DNA from 2 places in the Aliiglaciecola sp. SL4 genome. Region 1 is predicted to be linked to the other one. Evidence: predicted binding sites of a transcription regulator. Region 1 holds the regulator's gene; the other holds the start of a gene.
What was found. The regulator ArgR, encoded in region 1, controls arginine synthesis, uptake and breakdown. The targets are predictions, from matches to a motif close to ANTGAATANNTATTCANT.
Positions count from the first base shown of each region.

Region 2: argE (acetylornithine deacetylase) is a predicted target of ArgR. The motif match lies at 1,671-1,688, and genes of this name have one in related genera.

Region 1 covers NZ_JBGOSE010000019.1:28,162-32,360, forward strand. Annotated here, with positions in the region: gene AB6T38_RS18310 (endonuclease/exonuclease/phosphatase family protein) at 1-34, shown strand, start outside; gene AB6T38_RS18315 (ATP-binding cassette domain-containing protein) at 31-1,422, opposite strand; gene argR (transcriptional regulator ArgR) at 1,515-1,979, opposite strand; gene mdh (malate dehydrogenase) at 2,284-3,219, shown strand; gene ppc (phosphoenolpyruvate carboxylase) at 3,307-4,199, opposite strand, start outside.
Region 2 covers NZ_JBGOSE010000007.1:86,569-90,767, reverse strand. Annotated here, with positions in the region: gene AB6T38_RS11950 (Spy/CpxP family protein refolding chaperone) at 1-15, shown strand, start outside; gene AB6T38_RS11945 (methylglyoxal synthase) at 63-482, opposite strand; gene argE (acetylornithine deacetylase) at 501-1,661, opposite strand; gene argC (N-acetyl-gamma-glutamyl-phosphate reductase) at 1,999-3,027, shown strand; gene argB (acetylglutamate kinase) at 3,024-3,818, shown strand; gene AB6T38_RS11925 (ornithine carbamoyltransferase) at 3,815-4,199, shown strand, end outside.

The DNA of each region.
Region 1 (4,199 bases):
CCGAATGGTTTGGCGAGAACTTACCTTACGTTAGCTTCCGCTTATATCTTTGTGTTGGACAAATATGGGCAAACGTTCATCTTCACGGTGACTAACCATAAGAATGGTCGCCAATTGCTTTTTAGCAATGGTGGTGACCACGTCCAACACTAAGCGCCGATTAATTTCATCCAGCCCTTGGGTGGGCTCGTCTAATACCAACAGGGATGGAAATTTCACTAAGGCTCTGGCAATTAGCAATAAACGTTGCTCACCAAAACTCAATTGTTTAAAACTGGTGTTAGCCAGTGGCCTCAGACCAATTAAATCCAACCATGCTAAGGCTTGTTGTTTTTGCGCAGAGCTAATGTCTTTATAAAGCCCAATTGAGTCCATAAAACCTGAAAGAACCACGGTTAAGGCATTGCAGTTTACGCGGTAGGAACGATGGATATCAGGGGAGACTATGCCTAAATGCTTTTTGATATCCCAAATGGTTTCGCCGCTGCCTCGTTTATACCCCATCACAGTCACATCGTTGCTAAAACATTGAGGACAGTCACCGGTAACTAATTGCAATAGAGTTGATTTACCTGAACCATTGGGACCGGTAATAATAGTGTGCTCGAAGGTATCAATGGTTAAATTGGCCGATTTAAGAGCGTGATTTTCAGCGTAAATAACATTGGCGTTATTGATGCGCACTAAGGATTTTTTATTGTGACTGTGCTTGTCAGAGATCATCCGTTCAAGTAGGGATTTATCCAATGCATCAAAGGCGAATATGGTGTCGATGGTGGCTTGTGCATCCTCAACTGATAATCCCCTTAAATCGTGCAAACTATGGTTATCAACCAATGCAAAAGTGCTGATCCACTGGGGAATATCTTGCCGATTGCTCAATAATATTATTAAGGTGATGCCTTGAGGTTTGAGTTGGCTTAACACTTGGCTCAGTTGTGCCCTTGATGCGACATCTAAATCATCGAAGGGGTTGTCTAAGATAAGGTATTTAGCACCTGATAATATCGCCTTTAAGATTAATAACTTACGCGAATCACCTGTGCTGAGTTGGCGGAAGCCGGTTTCTAACCTATGTTCTAAATGAAATTGGGTGATCAGAGGGTGCTGGAGTTTGTCTTGTGGTAAAAAGTCTTTAGCGGGTGTGCCAAAATCAATTTCATCAGTGATATCAGTTTCATCTATTTTCAATTCATTTTCATACACCGCTTGCAGGGTTTCAAACGAAACTAAGCGAACCACATCTGGGTTGGGTAAGTTTAAGCGGCTATGTTCAAAGTCGTTCAGTTTTCCTAAAAGAAGCTGATCGACAAATTGTTTGCCAGCGCCATTTTTGCCTAATACTGCTACCGCACTATCTGCTTCAATCTGCCAACAATCAACGGTTAGTTTGGGGTGATGAAACTGCTCAATAAAAATCATTGCTTAACAACTTACAATTAAATGAAAGGACACTGAGTGTGCAACCCATTAATTTATTGTTGAACTGGACCGCTTATTTGTAGAAATAACCTTTATACGTTCTCAAATAGCGCTTCAACTTTTTTGCGGGTTTCTTCAATATTACTGATATCCGCGGGTGCAATGAAAATTGTATCATCACCGGCTATAGTGCCCAATACCCCATCTTTTTGGCTAAGGGAATCTAATAAGCGTGCGATGAGCTGTGCAGCTCCCGGGCTGGTGCGAATGATTACCATCACATTGTTGTGGACTATATCTAATACTAATTGACGTAAAGGGCTTTTCGCCGTGGGCATCCCCATCTCTGGCGGTAAACAGTAAACCATGTCTCCCCGTGCGTTACGGGTACGTACTGCGCCAAATTTACTGAGCATACGGGAAACCTTGGATTGACTGATACTGCCAAAACCTTGTTCCGTTAATGCATCAACAATCTCACCTTGAGAGCCAAAACTCTCTGTTTTTAAGATATCTTTAAACGCTTTGACCAATTCTTCTTGTTTTGTATTAGACATGCCATCCTCGCTATTCACCGCTATAGTTTGACACAATCTAAACGGGGTAGGTAGCCTTGTTTATAAGTCGCAGAATACTTTGAATAAATATCATATAGTTAAAGCATCTGTTTTGAGTTGCCTCAAGCTATTGAATTCATCGCTTGTAACCCATATATTCTGTTAAGCCTTAAAAACTAACTGAATGTTAGGCTAAAAGAGCTATATACAAAACACATAGTGAACATTCACCACAATAAATTGTTTTTTTATGCGGCTTACTCTATGGTTTGCCGTGAATTTAATAGTCCCACAGGAGACAACTATGAAAGTAGCGGTATTAGGTGCTGCAGGCGGTATTGGTCAGGCCCTTTCTCTTCTATTGAAAACCCAGTTACCAGCTGGTTCCGAGTTAGCTTTATATGATGTTGCACCTGTTGTGCCAGGGGTGGCGGTTGATTTGAGCCATATCCCTACAGACGTAAAAGTTGAAGGTTTTGGTAAAGATGATTTAGCAACTGCTTTGCAAGGTTGTGATATTGTTTTGATCCCAGCAGGCGTACCTCGTAAGCCTGGTATGGATCGTTCTGATTTGTTTAATATCAACGCAGGTATCGTTAAGAACCTAGTTGAAGGTATTGCGGACAACTGTCCAGATGCATGTACATGTATTATTACCAACCCAGTTAACACGACTGTTGCTATTGCAGCTGAAACCTTAAAAGCTAAGGGTGTTTACAATAAAAACAAATTGTTTGGTGTAACGACTCTTGACGTTATCCGTTCTGAAACTTTCGTAGCTGAATTGAAAGGTTTGAGCTCTACTAGCGTGCACGTACCAGTTATTGGCGGTCACTCTGGTACAACTATTTTGCCTCTACTTTCACAGGTTGAAGGTGTTTCATTTAGCGATGATGAAATTGCAAGTTTAACCACTCGTATTCAAAATGCAGGTACTGAAGTAGTTGAAGCTAAAGCCGGCGGCGGATCTGCTACTTTGTCAATGGGTCAAGCTGCTGCAAGATTCTGTTTGTCTCTAGTAGCTGCAATGAAAGGCGACAACGTTGTTGAGTATACTTACGTTGAAACTAATTCAGACGACGCAGTATTCTTCTCTCATCCTGTTAGATTAGGTCCAAACGGCGTAGAAGAAATTCTATCTTACGGTGAGTTGAGCGAGTTTGAACAAAATGCTAAAGAATCAATGCTTGACGGTTTGCGTGGAGATATTGAGTTAGGTGTTAAATTCGTAAACGGTTAATTCGTTAACCGTTACAATACGTATTAAAAAGCCCCTTGTAGTTACCTACAAGGGGCTTTTTTTATGCTTTTCTAAGGTTATTCTAAATTAACCCGTATTACGCATACCTACCGCAATACCAGCGATAGTCACCATCATGGCTCTTTCTAACAAAGCATCATGTTCACTATCATCTAATTTTCTGATCCTAGTTAACAGCTCAATTTGTAAGAAATGCAAAGGTTGTAGATAACCCGCTCGAATACTCATAGATTCTTTTCCTCGCGGATCTGTCTCCATGACACTCTCTTGACCGAGCAATTTAAGCAATGACTCAATACTTTCTTCCAGCTCCGTTCTCAACGCTTGGCCAAAGTATTGCAATTCTGCCGGTACTAGGCGGTCATCGTATTCTTTGCTGATTCTGGTATCAGCTTTGTTGAATACCATATCAAGCATTGATAAACGAGAATGGAAGAAAGGCCAGTTTTCTAACATGTCATCAATGATTTGTTGTTGCCCTGATTGGTAATAATCCGTTACGGCCTTCATTGAACCTAACCAAGAGGGAAGTACTAAGCGAGTTTGAGCCCATGCAAAGATCCATGGAATGGCTCTAAGACTCTCAATACCACCTGTCGGCTTACGTTTTGCTGGTCGGCTGCCAAGGGGCAACTTACCTAATTCTTGTTCAGGTGTAGCAACTCTGAAATAAGGCACGAAGTTTTCGTCATGACGCACTGTCTTACGGTAGTTGTCACGACCTTCATTGGCCATAGCTGTAATTGCTTCTCGCCACTCTTGTTTAGGTTTAGGTGGTGGGAACAAAATCGCTTCTAAAATCGCGCTGGCATATAAACCTAGGCTTCCTTTAGCAAGCTCAGGCATACCAAACTTATAACGTATTGTTTCGCCTTGCTCTGTTACCCTGAAACCGCCCGTAAGGGATCCTGGTGGTTGTGAGTGGATAGCCGCATGAGCAGGTAAACCACCTCGACCAA
Region 2 (4,199 bases), on a different contig from region 1:
GACAACGAACTCTAATTATCATGTCTACCTAAAACAGGGTTGTTGAGTGGATTAAACCCCTCTTAATAATCAGGTACATTTCGCAAATATTCGTCGCTGTCAAACAGCGGCGAACTAATAATTAAATCCGCAGTACAGCGATTACAAGCTACTGGCAAATTCCAAACCGAACATAATCTTAGTAAGGCTTTTACATCTGGATCATGTGGAGCTGGGTTTAATGGATCCCAGAAAAAGATCAAGCAGTCTAGTTTACGCTCAGCAATTAACGCTCCAATTTGTTGATCACCGCCTAATGGACCACTTTTAAAACGATGAACCGTTAAGTTTAAACTCTCTGATATCAAGCCACCTGTTGTGCCAGTTGCCACTAAATTGAATTGTTTTAGTTGCTCAATGTGAGCGCGACTCCAATCTACCAATTCAGCTTTCATATGATCATGTGCAACTAAAGCAATGGTCTTTTTATTTAACTTAGTCATAATATATATTTCCTAGTTTTATTTTGCCTGCGCGTTAAAGCACACATGTTTTATCATATTTTTCAACAAGGTTACTGTGGGATTTACATATTCTAAGGAAATAAATTCATCGGGCTGATGGGCTTGATTGATACTCCCAGGACCTAACACTAAGGTATCGCAGCCCAATTGATTGATAAAGGGCGCTTCGGTTGCATAATTAGCATTAGTCACTTTAAAGTCAGTTAACTTTTCAGCCAAGGCGATAATATCGTGTTCATTTTTGCAGGAAAACGCTGGCGCCGTTGGATACATCAACTGCATGTCTACCCGCTCAGGATAAGCTTGCTTTACAGGTAGTAATGCTTCATCAATTAACGCGATAGCTTCTTCATCACTTAAACCTGGTACACAGCGAACATCAAAATTCAGTTTGCAATGGCCACAAATTCTATTTTCACCATCTCCGCCATGAATATGTCCTAAGTTCATCGTTGCCTGAGGAACCGTAAAACTTTCATCCCGATAGTTTTTGGCAAGTTGATCACGCAGCGTCAGTAGTTGCTGAATTGCCATTTGCATTATTTCGATGGCATTAACCCCCTTATCAGGGTCACTTGAATGACCGGCTTTACCTGTAATATTGAGGCTTTGAGCCATATGTCCCTTATGTTTGCCTATGGGTTTCAGTTCCGTCGGCTCACCAATGATAGCCATATCAGGTTTAATTAACTGTTGCTGGGCAAAAAACCTAGCTCCCGCCATAGAGGTTTCCTCATCAGCGGTAGCCAAAATATACAATGGTTTTTGCAGTTTATTCAGAGGAATATCTTTAAGCGCTTCTAAAATAAATGCAAAAAATCCTTTCATATCGCAGGTCCCTAGACCATACAAAACATTGTCTTTTTGTTTTAACGTGAAGGGGTCACTATTCCACTTTCCTTCATCAAAAGGCACCGTATCTGAATGGCCGGCTAACAGTAAGCCGCCCTCTCCTGTCCCTAGTTTAGCCAGTAAATTAAATTTATTACGCGCTTCTGGTACTTTTTGAATAGAAATGCTGAAGCCTAAACCAGAAAAAAGATTCCCTAAGTAATCAATTAACTGACGATTGCTCATATCTAGATTTTCATCTATTGCGCTTATAGTAGGTATGGAAATGATTTTTTCATAAACTTCTAAGAAAGTTAAATTTGGCATAAAAACCTTAAAATATAATTATTCACTTTTGTTGCATATTTATAACATTGATGGCATGCTACGTCTATGCAATGAAGAACCAGTATTAAACTGATTATTAAACCTTAGCGATCAATTTCAGTGCATAATGCCTGAAAATTGACGAATAGAGAATAAATGGACAACATGACTACATACTACTCCCTGCCTGGCTGCGCTTATACGTCTATTCGACAGCTCTAATTTTGGTTGCGTAGCACGCTCCTTTCCTTTGATATAAAAGTTGTTTTTGAAGGATTGGGGCGTTTTTTTTATTATTCTAAGTTAATATTTTTTAAAATTATCGGTAAACGTCATTATGTTGAAAGCATGTGTAATCGGAGCAAGTGGATATACTGGCGCAGAAGTAGCCAGAATATTAACCATGCACTCCAAATTTGAATTAGCAGGATTGTTTGTTTCCCAGAACAGTCTAGATGCCAATAAACCCTTAAGTCAGTTGCACCCCACACTAACAGGACTGGTCGATCAAAAGGTAGTACCTATCAGTGATGAGCTATTAGCTGAATTGGCTGAAACCTTGGATGCAATATTCTTAGCAACGCCTCATGAGGCCAGTCATGACTGGATGCCTACTCTAGTAGCAGGAAAAGCCAAAATCTTTGATTTATCCGGTGCCTTTCGAATCAAAGACGTTGACGTATTTGCAGACAATTACGGTTTTGCACATCAGCATAGTCTGCTACTTGAAAAAGCGGTTTATGGGTTGGCAGAGTGGAATGCGGACGCGATTGCTGATGCCTCTTTGGTTGCTGTACCTGGTTGTTATCCTACGGCATCGTTATCAGCACTAAAACCCTTGTTCAATCAAAACCTCTTAGATAAGGATCACCGCCCTATTATTAATGCGGTATCTGGTGTAAGTGGTGCAGGCAGAAAAGCTGCGCTAGGCAATAGTTTCTGCGAAGTGAGCTTGCAGGCATATGGCGTGCTTGGTCATCGCCACCAGCCCGAAATTAGCCAATCCTTAGGTACCGAGGTGATTTTCACTCCGCATTTGGGTAATTTTAAACGAGGCATTTTAGCGACCATTACGGTGAAAACCGTTGCAGGTACTAGTGCAGAGCAGGTTTCTGCAGCATTCCATCAAGCCTACAAAGATAAACCTATCATTCGATTGTTAGATCATTTTCCCAAATTAGATGATGTGGTAAACACTGCACATTGTGATTTACATTGGAAACTGGATGAAAAGTCAGGCTATTTAGTAATTGGCAGTGCCATCGACAATTTGTTGAAAGGAGCCGCTTCCCAAGCAATTCAATGTGCTAATTTAAACTTTGGTTTTGCATCTTCAGCAGGCTTAATTGCAGAGGTAAGTCAATGAAAGTAAAAGTTGTCAAAGTTGGCGGGGCATTTTTAGATGACCCAAGTATCTCCAAAGACTTTTTTAGCGCACTTTTTGCAGCCCAAGAACAACAACCCGTTGTATTGGTTCATGGTGGAGGCAGTAGTGTTGAAAAGTTGCTTAAAGATTTGTCCCTTACTAGCCATAAAGTTGATGGCCTCAGAGTCACACCTAAATCACAAATTGATTATGTAGTCGGCGCGTTAGCAGGTACTGCAAATAAAAACTTATGCGCTTTAGCGAAAAAAAGTGGACTTAACCCTGTAGGATTAAGTTTATTGGATGGTAACATTACCAATTGCCACCAGATTAGCGAAGAACTAGGCAATGTTGGTTCAGCCGAGCCCGTTGACCAAACATTATTGACGACGCTGTTGGCAGCTGGCTTTTTACCCATCGTGAGTTCTATTGGAGCAAATGATCAAGGTGAACTGCTAAATATCAACGCCGATCAAGCAGCGACAGCCATTGCTAAACTGCTTAACGCACAACTGGTTTTATTATCAGATGTAGCTGGTGTGCTGGATCAGAATAAGTCACTTATTAATAAACTCACGTCTAACGATATTGAAACTTTAATATCAGATGGTGTTATTCGCGATGGTATGACAGTAAAAGTAGAAGCGGCTTTAGATGCAGCGAACCAAATAGGTCAGTCTGTAACAATTGCAAGTTGGAAAAACCTTAAGGTTTTGACCCAAGATATGACAAATAAAGATAATGCTTCTGCAGGAACAACCATTTTTCCATCGTCTAAGGAAAACATATGAAACACGATCTACTAACGTTTAAAGATTGGAGCTCTGAGGCATTAACTGATTTGTTAGCCCTTGCAGCTAAAATCAAAGCAGCCCCTGAGCAACATAATCAAGTATTGGCTGGAAAATCCGTTGCTGCTTTATTCGAGAAACCATCCCTACGGACCCGCGTGAGTTTTGATATTGGTATCAATAAACTTGGTGGTCACATGGTGTATCTTGACTCTCAGGCGGGCAAATTAGCTGGACGAGAAGACGCAAAAGACACCGCTGCCAATCTAGCTTGTTGGGCAGATGCCATTGTTGCTAGAGTATATAGTCACGACACCTTAGTGCAGTTTAGCCAAGCAGCTAAGGTGCCGGTTATCAACGCTTTATGTGATTTGTATCACC